One region of the Pseudoxanthobacter soli DSM 19599 genome, then DNA from elsewhere that is predicted to be linked to it. Evidence: predicted binding sites of a transcription regulator. Region 1 holds the regulator's gene; each other region holds the start of a gene.

Region 1 (3,428 bases):
CGTGAACCCGGCGCCGGGAAAGGCGTATCGCGGCGTCCCCATGACGAGCCCGGCCGGAACGAGCACGATCATCAGTGCCAGCGAAAGCGAAAGGAAGCCTTCGAGGGACGGCAGCACCAGCACCATGTAGGCATAGGCCATGACGAGCCCGCAGGCCACGAACAGGGTGTATGGCAGGCCGATCCGCGCGGGATCGTCCTGGTTGATCGCGAAGAAGATCATGATCCCGAAGCCCTCGAGCGCCGAGAATCCGGCGGTCCAGGTTGTCGCGCTCCAGAACAGGGCAACCGCGACGAGCCCGAGGCTCGCCCGCAGTCCCTGCAGGATCGCCTCGCGGTCGTCGACGGGCGCGCGTGGCTTGGAGCGCGCAGGCCCGCGCTTGGGATGTGCCGCCGCGCGCATGCTCGCCGCCTCCGCCGTCATCACCATGGCGAGCCCATGGACCATCTCGCCAGTACGCCGCAGGATCAGGAGCGCATTCGCCAGCGGCTCAAGGGGACACGTTCCGGCATGCCCTTCGAGATCCGCGGCGGCCTGCGCGACATCTCGATGGGCGTCGCGCAGTCGCTGGCGGACCTCCCTCGCGCCGCTGAACCGCGGCAGGTCGTCTGACAGCGTCCGCAGCACTCGCTGGACATCGCGGAGCGCCGGTTCCAGCCGGTCGTTGATCGCCTCGTCCTGTGCGCCGCGGATATCTTCCAGCCGGACATAGAGACCGCGCACCACGGCCAGCACGGCGAGAAACTCGGAGAGCGCCCGATGGAGCGTCTCATCGTCGACGCGCCGGTCCGGCCCCTCGAACGCGGTGTAAGATCGCAGCGCATCGAACTTGACGACATCCGCCACCATCCGCCGCCGCATCCGCATCAGGGTGTCGAACGGCGTGCCCGGCTGCAGCGCGGCGACGCCGAATGCAGCCAGCCCGGAGACGTTGGCATAGAGCGCGGCACGCAGCACGTCGCTCGCATAGCGCGGCATGACCAGCACGCTCGCCGCTGTCGAACACAGGATGCCGAGAATGATCTCGGTCGAGCGATCGAGCGCGATGGTCCACGCGGTCGTTGGCGCGGCTGCGCCCTCGAAACCGACGAGAAGCGCAGTGAAGCCGGCAAGGAGAACGCCGTAAGCCGCGAAGTAGCGGGCTCTGGTGGCCGCATATGTCGTGGCGAAGTACCACACGGCCAGACACCCGACGAGTGCGACGGGAGCCTCCGCATAAAGCGCGACGGCGACGAGGCCGGCGATCGCCCCGGCGATCGTGCCGGCGATCCGATAGAAACCCTTTGCGATCGATGCGCCGGCGGTCGGCTGGGCAAGGAGATAGACGGTGAGGATCGACCACTGCGGATCCTGCAGGCCGAGCCAGTAAGCGATGGCGAGGGCGACCAGCCCCGCCACTGCTGTCCGCAATGCGTAAACGACGTTCCGCCAGCCAATATCGATCGAGAGCGCATCCGGCCACAGGCCGCGGATTACCCCCGCCGTAGCCATCGAAGCACCTTCCCCCTTGTTGGCCGATCGCAGCCCGAATGCGCGTGAACCTTCGCCGCACGAACGAGGAGGATAAGCCAGCGCGACCGGAAGTGGGGGCGGAATTTTCCTGCGCAGGGCGTCTCAAAGCCACGGCGGGATGGCGGGACGTGTGCGCTTGGAAAACCCACGTTTCGGCAACCCGCCGAACCGAAGCCCGACTGACAGCCTGTGCCGTGCGCCGCGTCGTCTCGTCGCCCGATCTAAAATTCCTCTTTGAAATCAGTCTACTCGCGCGAATGAGGGCGACCGCGGCCGAAACGTCCCGCTCACGCGTGTCACGAGCCACAACGTCTTGAAGAACACCGGAAATTAACCGTTGCGGAACACAACTGGAACGAATAACGTTCGTTCCTGATTTGTACACCCTTCGATCTTGACTCGGACTTGAATCGTCCCCGCTCCGGATCAAAGGCTGCGCGCGGGGAAGACAGTCGTCCATATCTCCGCGCGCGACGTGCCGCCGTTCGTTCTGATCTCATGCCGAGAGGGGCAGATGCTCACGCGCAAGCAATATGAGCTGTTGATGTTCATCCATGAGCGGCTCAAGGAAAGCGGCGTTCCCCCTTCCTTCGAGGAGATGAAGGAGGCCCTCGACCTGCGCTCGAAGTCCGGCATTCACCGGCTGATCACGGCTCTCGAGGAACGCGGCTTCGTGCGCCGCCTGCCGAACAGGGCCCGCGCGCTCGAGGTGGTGCGCCTACCCGATTCGGTCTCGCAAAGCCCGGCCGCCCGGCCGCGCGGCTTCTCGCCGAGCGTCATCTCCGGTGCGCGGGATCGGACGCCCGAGCCCGCGCCTCCGCCCGTCACGACACGGGCGCAGCCGGAGCGCGCGGTCAACATGCTGGACGTACCGGTCATGGGCCGCATCGCTGCCGGCGTGCCGATCGCCGCGATCCAGACCCAAAGCCACAGCATCACGCTGCCGTCCGAGATGCTGCCGCCGGGCGAGCATTTCGCACTCGAAGTGCGTGGCGACTCGATGATCGAGGCCGGCATCCTCGACGGCGATACCGTCGTCATCCGCCGTTCGGACAGCGCGGACACCGGCGACATCGTGGTCGCGCTGGTCGACGGCGAGGAGGCCACGCTGAAGCGGCTGCGCCGCAAGGGTGCCTCCATCGCGCTCGAAGCGGCGAACCCCGCCTACGAGACCCGGATCTTCGGGCCGGACCGCGTGCGCGTTCAGGGCAAGCTCGTCGCCCTGCTGCGCCGGTACTGACGTCGCGTTCTCCTGCGCGCATTGGCACGCCGACCGGGATTGGCGCCCCGGAATAAGAGGTGTGAGATCTGTGGCTTGGGATCGGCGGCAGGGGTCTGCAGCCAGGATCTGAGCATGGCGTCGCCGCGCGGGGACCAATGCCCCTGGATCTTCGATCCGGGACTCTCAAGCGCCGGCTCTCTGAGACGGGCCGGCTGCTTGGGAGACGTGCGCCCGGGATCTCTGCGGCGGCGCCGGCGGGCGGCCTTGGCCTGCCGCGTCATCGCCGGGTCCGCCTTCGGCGCTTCCGTGATCGGCCGGGCCGGTTTATGGTCCGCGGCGCTCTTGAAGTGGCGTCGCCTTGAGCCGACGCCTTCGGGTCTGTCGGAAGGGAATGCTGTGATGTCTGGAGAGGGAAAGCGGCTTTCGGATGATGCGGCCGGGTCCGTGACGCCGGTGGTGCTGTCGGGCGGCACGGGAACGCGGCTGTGGCCGCTGTCGCGGGAGGCCTATCCGAAGCAGCTCCTGCCGCTGACGAGCGAGCGCACCCTCATCCAGGAAACCGTGCGCCGCTGCGCCGATCCCGCGCTCTATCGCAGCCCCGTCATCATCACCAACGCCGAGCACCGCTTCGTCATCGCCGAGCAGCTGCGCGAGATGGGCGTCGAGCCCGCCGCCGTCGTGCTGGAGCCCGTCG
Region 2 (3,428 bases), 700 kb from region 1:
TTGCGATCCAGGACCGGGCCAGCTCCGTGGCCCGATGGCGCTCCTTCTCGGTCGCCAGCGAGAAGGCTTCCTCCTGGGCCGAGCGAATCCAGTCGTCGGCGTCGTTCTGCACCTCGTAGCTGCGCGCGACGGTCAGCCACATCAGTCCCGCGACAACGTTGCGGCGGATATCGGAGCCGTCGACCAGCATCTTGCCGAGCAGCGCCTGGGCTTCGGGGTGGCCTTTCTCGGCGGCGAGCTTCAGCCAGCGCGCCGCGAGCCGCGGGTCACGTCCGGTGACCGTCACCGTCTCCGGCGCCGTCACGTTGCTGGCGGCGGAGGCGACCGCCGTGGTCGCCGTCGTCGGCGCGCCGGTCAGATAGAGCCGGCCGAGCCGGTACTGCGCATCCGCATCGCCGAAATAGGATGCGGCGTAGGTGAACAGCTCCCGCGCCCGTTCCACGTTCGGCGTGATCGTGCTGTCCTTGATACCGTTGAGATAATAGCTGCCGAGCTCGACGAACGCATTGGCGACGAAGGGCGCCTGGGCGGAGTTCGGAGCATCGTCGGCGTGGGCGTTGGCAACCTCGGTGAACAGCTCGAACGCCTTGTAGTCGTCCTCGGCGACACCGTCGCCCTCCTGATACATCCGGCCGAGCTTCCACTGGGCGACCGGATGTCCCTTGTCGGCGGCATAACCGAACGCATTCACAGCCGCAGTCTTGTCGCCGGAGAAATAAGCCTTGGTGCCCGCGCGGAACACGTCCGCCGGGGTGCCGTCTTCCTCGACGCTCGGCGGCGCGTTGGCATCGAGCGCCCACGCGGGCACCGTTGCCCCGAGCCCGCAAACTCCGAGCATAACAGCCATAGCCAGACGGAACTCAACCACACGCATGGCAGTTTTCACCCATGGAAGGCCTGCAGCGGGAGGACGGGCGGAACTGCGCCGCCCTGCATCCGGCAGACCTTCGATTCGCACGTGACGACGACCCGACCTCAACCGCTCCATCGCAACCGCAGCCCCACGAAACGCGAGCCCCAGACATCCGTCCCTCAGATATCCGCTCGAAGTCCGGGCAACGGTCGCAGCAGCTGCTGCAGTGCCGTCGTAAGACGCCTCAGCTCCCACTGGAGCCCGGAAAGCATTGTCCACCGGCTTTCCGGCAATCCTGAGACCCGTATCGAAAGCTCCGACGTACCCACCGAATGTCCGTCCGAAATGCCGCGCCGACGTCTTGCCGGCGACAGGCGCCATTCGGCTCCGACCACCGTTAAGGTCCTGTTGCGTTGTCATTTCACACGCCATCGCACGCCGAATTCCGGTGAACGGACGGTTACCGCCGCTACGCCACGCAGTGACCGAGGACGGGCACGTTCCGTTCTCAATCGTTAACACGCTAGAGGGTTCGCGGTCGTTTGTGGCTGAAAGGCGGCGCGGATGCCCATCATGGCCCGGGCGATGCAGGGTCTCCGCAGACTGTTGCCGCGGCACCACAGCCCGCAGACGTGCCGGGGCGATTCCGCCGCTTCCCGCATCCCGTTCCGCAGCCCGCTCCGCCGCGCCCCGCCCCCGCCGGGCACACGCCGACAACGAGTCGCTTCGCGAGAGGGCGCTTCCGGCCTATAAGGCGAGAAGGCTCGAATCCGCCTTTCGGACTGCCCCGCGGCGGAACAGGTCGGGAACGAGGCTCGCGCTCGCCCCTGCGGCCATGGCAAACTGAACCGGCGGTCCCATGCCCGATTCGCACTTCCCGCGATTCGGGTGCGGATGAGTTGGGGCGCAGGAAATTCCAGCGCCGTCGGTATTCCGGCGCATACGCCAATGTCGCCTGCGGGGCGCCTGCATCAACGATTGGGACTTTCGAAACGACCATGAACGACGAGGATCTCTTCGCCGCACCGGCGCCCACTCCGGCACCGCGGGCCGCCGAGGCCGAACCTGCTCCGGCCCGGCGCGCCGAACGCCGCGCCGCCGGCGCGGAGGCGGCTCGCCAGCGCCAGGCGGCCGGAGAGGCCGGCTACACCGCAGCGGACATCGAGGTCCTCGAAGGACTGGAGCCGGTGCGGCGCCGGCCGGGCATGTATATCGGCGGCACCGACTCCAAGGCGCTGCATCACCTCTTCGCCGAAGTGATCGACAACTCCATGGACGAGGCCGTCGCCGGCCACGCCACCTGGATCGAGGTTGAGGTCGGTTCTGACGGCTCCCTTGCCGTTACCGACAACGGGCGCGGCATTCCCGTCGATCCGCATCCGCGCTTTCCCGACCGCTCGGCGCTCGAGGTCATCATGACCACGCTTCATGCCGGCGGAAAGTTCGATTCCAAGGTCTATGAAACCTCCGGCGGCCTGCATGGCGTCGGCGTCTCGGTGGTCAACGCGCTGTCGGTGCGCCTCGATGTCGAGGTGGCACGCGGGCGGCGTCTCTATCGCCAGAGCTTTTCCCGCGGCAAGGCCGTCGGCCCGCTCGTCGAGGCCGGGGAAGTGATGAACCGGCGCGGCACCACGGTGCGATTCCTGCCCGACCCGGAGATCTTCGGCGCCGATGCGCACTTCCAGCCGTCGCGGCTGTTCGCGATGGCCCGCTCCAAGGCCTATCTGTTCGCGGGCGTCGAGATCCGCTGGCGGTGTGCCCTGGACCGCATCGAACCGGCCCATCCTGTCCCGACGGAGGCGACCTTCCGCTTTCCCGGCGGTCTCGCCGACTATCTCGGCGATCGCCTGACCGGGATCGACCGGGTGGTCGACACCACGTTCGCAGGCCGCACCGGCCGCTCCGGCGGCCACGGTGCGGTGGAATGGGCCGTTGCGTTCGTCGAGGACGACGGCTTCGTCCAGTCCTATTGCAACACCATCCCGACCGTCGACGGCGGCACCCATGAGCAGGGGCTGCGCACCGCCCTGATCAAGGGCATCAAGACCCACGCCGAACGCACGCAGAACAAGCGCGCCGCCAACATCACCACGGAGGACGTCGGCACCTCCATCGGCGCCCTGCTCGCCGTCTTCATCCGCGAGCCGGAATTCGTCGGCCAGACCAAGGAGAAACTGGCAACCGTCGATGCCGCCCGCATCGTGGAGGGCGCGGTGCGCGACGCGTTCGAGCACTGGCTGGTGGCCGACCCGCAGCGTGCCACGGCGTTGATCGACCGGATCGCCGACAAGGCCGAGGACCGCATCCGCCGCCGCCAGGAGAAGGAAGTCGCCCGCCGTTCGCCGACGCGCCGCCTGCGACTGCCGGGCAAGCTCGCAGACTGCACGACAAACGCCGCCAGCGGCACCGAGATCTTCATCGTCGAGGGCGACTCGGCCGGCGGCTCGGCCAAGCAGGCGCGCAACCGCTCCAACCAGGCGATCCTGCCGCTGCGCGGCAAGATCCTCAACGTCGCCAGCGCCGGTCGCGACAAGCTCGGCGCCAACCAGCAGCTTTCCGATCTTATCACCGCGCT
Region 3 (3,428 bases), on a different contig from region 1:
TGTTCGACGTCTCTGAACGCTTGAAGGGCAACCCTTGCAAAGGCGAGGCAGCCGCAGCAGCGCGTTCTTAGGCGGCCTCGTCCTGCTCGGAGACTTCCTCGAGGTCGGCATCCTCGTCGACGGCTTCGTCCGCGGCCTTCGCGGTGCCGCGGCGCGGGCTCTTGGCGAGCTGCGCCTCGATGCGCTGCACAGCCTCGGTCTCCGAGATATGAGCCACGACGGCGATCTCGCGCGCCATCCGGTCGAGGGCGGCTTCATAAAGCTGCCGCTCCGAATAGGACTGCTCGGGCTGGTTCTCGGCGCGGTACAGATCGCGCACGACCTCGGCGATCGAAATCAGGTCGCCGGAATTGATCTTGGCTTCGTATTCCTGGGCCCGGCGGCTCCACATGGTGCGCTTCACGCGCGCACGACCGCGCACGGTGCCGAGCGCCTTTTCCACCGTGGCCTCGTCCGACAGCTTGCGCATGCCGACGGAAGCGATCTTCGCCGTCGGCACCCGAAGCGTCATCTTGTCCTTCTCGAAGGTGATGACGACGAGTTCCAGCTTGTGGCCCGCGACTTCGCGTTCCTCGATCGCCACGATCTGCCCCACGCCGTGCGCCGGATAGACGATGTGCTCGCTCGCCTTGAAACCGTGCTTGGAAGGGGCCTTCTTTGCCGTGGTGGTGGCCATTCGAATCCTGCTCCTGCGCCGTTGGCGCCCGAGACACCGCGTGCTATGCGGTTGCCCGATGCGTATCCGCCTGGACGAAGTCACGCGCAGAATAAAGTCCGGACATCGCAATTCGCTGCGATCCGGTCGCTGCCACGCTTCGTGCCGCCTCGTAGGATCCTGCGCTCCGCCGAAAAAGTCCGCTCACGACCAAGACGTCCGAACAAAGACGCCTGCGTTATTCCACCATGAAAGGAGGAGATGAGGCCGGATTGGGCAAGGAGGTAACAGGTGCTCTCCGATGGTTCTGGAAATATAGCACAATCTGTGCAAATCACAAAGCCTTCCCGGCCGCAAAGGCTTCCGGGACTGGCATTTTTCGCCTAAGCATGGCCGGTATGCCGATTCGCCGCATCTCCTCAGATGCGCGACGGCGTCTCCCCGGCGCTCATCGGATGCGGGTGTTTCAGTCGCCCTCGCCGGGCTCCGGAGACAGCAGCGCCAGCTTGTCGGGCTTGCCGTCCCATTCCTTCGCATCGGGCAGGGCGTCGCGCTTCGTCGTCAGGTTCGGCCACATCGCAGCGTAATCGCGATTGAGCGCCAGCCAGCTTTCGAGGCCCGACTCCGTATCCGGCTTGATCGCCTCGGCCGGGCATTCCGGTTCGCACACGCCGCAATCGATGCACTCGTCGGGATGAATGACGAGCATGTTCTCGCCTTCATAGAAGCAGTCGACGGGACAAACCTCGACGCAATCGGTGTACTTGCACTTGATGCAGTTTTCCGTGACGACGTACGGCATCTCGAAGTCCTTGTGCGGAACGCCGCGGAGCCGGTGCCGGCCTTCGCCCCGCTGCAGCTTTCCGCTCGGCCGGCGTCCCGGCATCTGGTCGTGGCGCCGGCGTCCCGGCTGCGAGCGATCCCGTCGCCCGGCTTCGGCGACGTCGGCGATGCCGCGCCCGCGGTAACGTGAATTTGGGAGCGCGGGGCTTGTCGCGGGAGCGGACTAACGCGGAAACGAGGGCCGCGCAAGCCATCCGCGTGTCTCATCAGGCTCTCCGGCCCGGATCACGTTTCCCCAAAAACGCGCGAAAAGGCGCAGGATCGGAATATCCTCCTCATTAATCGGCCTAGAGAGACGAGGATCTCGCGTCGGCCAGATTGGAAGGAATAAAATTCCGGATGCACCAAAGCGCGGCCCAATGAAAATGTTCACGGCTTGTTCTTGCCAGCTTAGTCACGCTCCCATATGGTCCGGGGACGGGAAACTTCAAGGCGGCCGGGAGGGGCGGGCATGGTGAGCCATGTTGCGACGGTTGCGTTTCAGGGCATCGAGGCCGTTCCGGTGGACGTTCAGGTCCAGATCGGACCGGGCGCCGTCGCGTTCACCGTCGTCGGCCTGCCGGACAAGGCGGTCGGTGAAAGCCGCGAGCGGGTTCGCGCCGCCCTGATCGCGTCGGGCCTGTCGCTCCCTGCCAAGCGCATCGTGGTCAATCTCGCCCCGGCCGACCTGCCGAAGGAGGGAAGCCATTACGACCTCCCGATCGCGCTCGGGCTGATGGCGGCGATGGGCGCCATTCCGGCGGCGGCGCTTGAAGACTGGATCGTGCTCGGCGAACTCGCGCTCGACGGCACCATTGCCCCCGTGGCCGGGGCACTGCCGGCTGCGATGGGCGCCCATGCCCTCGGCAAGGGCCTGATCTGTCCGGCCCGGTCGGGCCCGGAGGCCGCGTGGGCGGGCGAGGCGGTACCGGTGCTCGCGCCGACGAGCCTGATCGGCATCGTCAACCATTTCCGCGGAACGCAATTGCTGTCACGGCCGCAGCCGCGCATCCGCGACGCAGGCCCGGCCCTGCCGGACCTCAAGGACGTCAAGGGGCAGGAGACGGCGAAGCGCGCGCTCGAGATCGCGGCGGCCGGCGGCCATCATCTGCTGTTCGTCGGCCCGCCGGGGTCCGGCAAGTCGATGCTGGCGGCGCGGCTGCCGTCGATCCTGCCGCCGCTTTCCCCGCGCGAGCTTCTGGAAGTGTCGATGATCCACTCCGTCGCCGGCCAGCTCGCCGACGGCCGTCTGTCGGATCGCCGGCCATTCCGCGCGCCGCATCACTCGGCGTCCATGGCCGCCCTTGTCGGCGGCGGCCTGCGGGCGCGGCCGGGCGAAGTCTCGCTTGCCCATAACGGTGTGCTGTTCCTGGACGAACTGCCGGAATTCCAGCCCCAGGTGCTCGATGCGCTGCGGCAGCCGCTCGAAAGCGCCGAGGCGGTGATCGCGCGGGCCAACCACCGCGTTTCCTATCCGGCGCGGGTGCAGATGGTGGCGGCGATGAACCCCTGCCGCTGCGGCATGGCAGGGGAACCGGGCCACACCTGTCGCCGGGGCGCGCGCTGCGCGGCGGACTATCAGGCGCGGGTTTCGGGACCGCTGCTCGACCGCATCGATCTCAGGGTTGAAGTCAGTGCCGTCAGTGCCGCGGACCTTGCCTTGCCATCGCCGAGCGAGGGCTCGGCGGAGGTGGCGGCCCGCGTGGCCGCCGCGCGCGGCCGCCAGGCGGCGCGGTTCGCGGCCATGGGCCTCGACATCCGCGTCAACGCGGCCTGCAGCCCGGGGCTGGTGGAGGACATCGCCCGGCCCGATGCGGCGGGACAGGCGCTGCTGACGGCGGCGGCCGAGACGATGCGGCTGTCCGCGCGCGGCTATCACCGCGTGCTGAAGGTCGCGCGCACGCTCGCCGACCTCGACGGCTCGGAAGCCGTGGGGCGTCTCCATCTCGCC

What was found. The regulator LexA, encoded in region 1, represses DNA repair genes until DNA is damaged. The targets are predictions, from matches to a motif close to TGTTCNNNNTGTGTTCNG.
Region 2: the regulator LexA is predicted to act here: its motif matches at 1,647-1,664, upstream of parE (DNA topoisomerase IV subunit B).
Region 3: the regulator LexA is predicted to act here: its motif matches at 1,865-1,882, upstream of BUF17_RS09675 (YifB family Mg chelatase-like AAA ATPase).

Annotation. Positions count from the first base shown of each region.
Region 1 covers NZ_FRXO01000001.1:1,059,230-1,062,657, forward strand. The annotation lists gene BUF17_RS04490 (FUSC family protein) at 1-1,491, opposite strand, end outside; gene lexA (transcriptional repressor LexA) at 2,027-2,752, shown strand; partial or broken gene BUF17_RS04500 (sugar phosphate nucleotidyltransferase) at 3,134-3,428, shown strand, end outside.
Region 2 covers NZ_FRXO01000001.1:356,216-359,643, reverse strand. The annotation lists gene BUF17_RS01535 (tetratricopeptide repeat protein) at 1-847, opposite strand, end outside; gene parE (DNA topoisomerase IV subunit B) at 1,852-3,428, shown strand, end outside.
Region 3 covers NZ_FRXO01000003.1:473,157-476,584, forward strand. The annotation lists gene BUF17_RS09665 (CarD family transcriptional regulator) at 68-676, opposite strand; gene fdxA (ferredoxin FdxA) at 1,122-1,457, opposite strand; gene BUF17_RS09675 (YifB family Mg chelatase-like AAA ATPase) at 1,950-3,428, shown strand, end outside.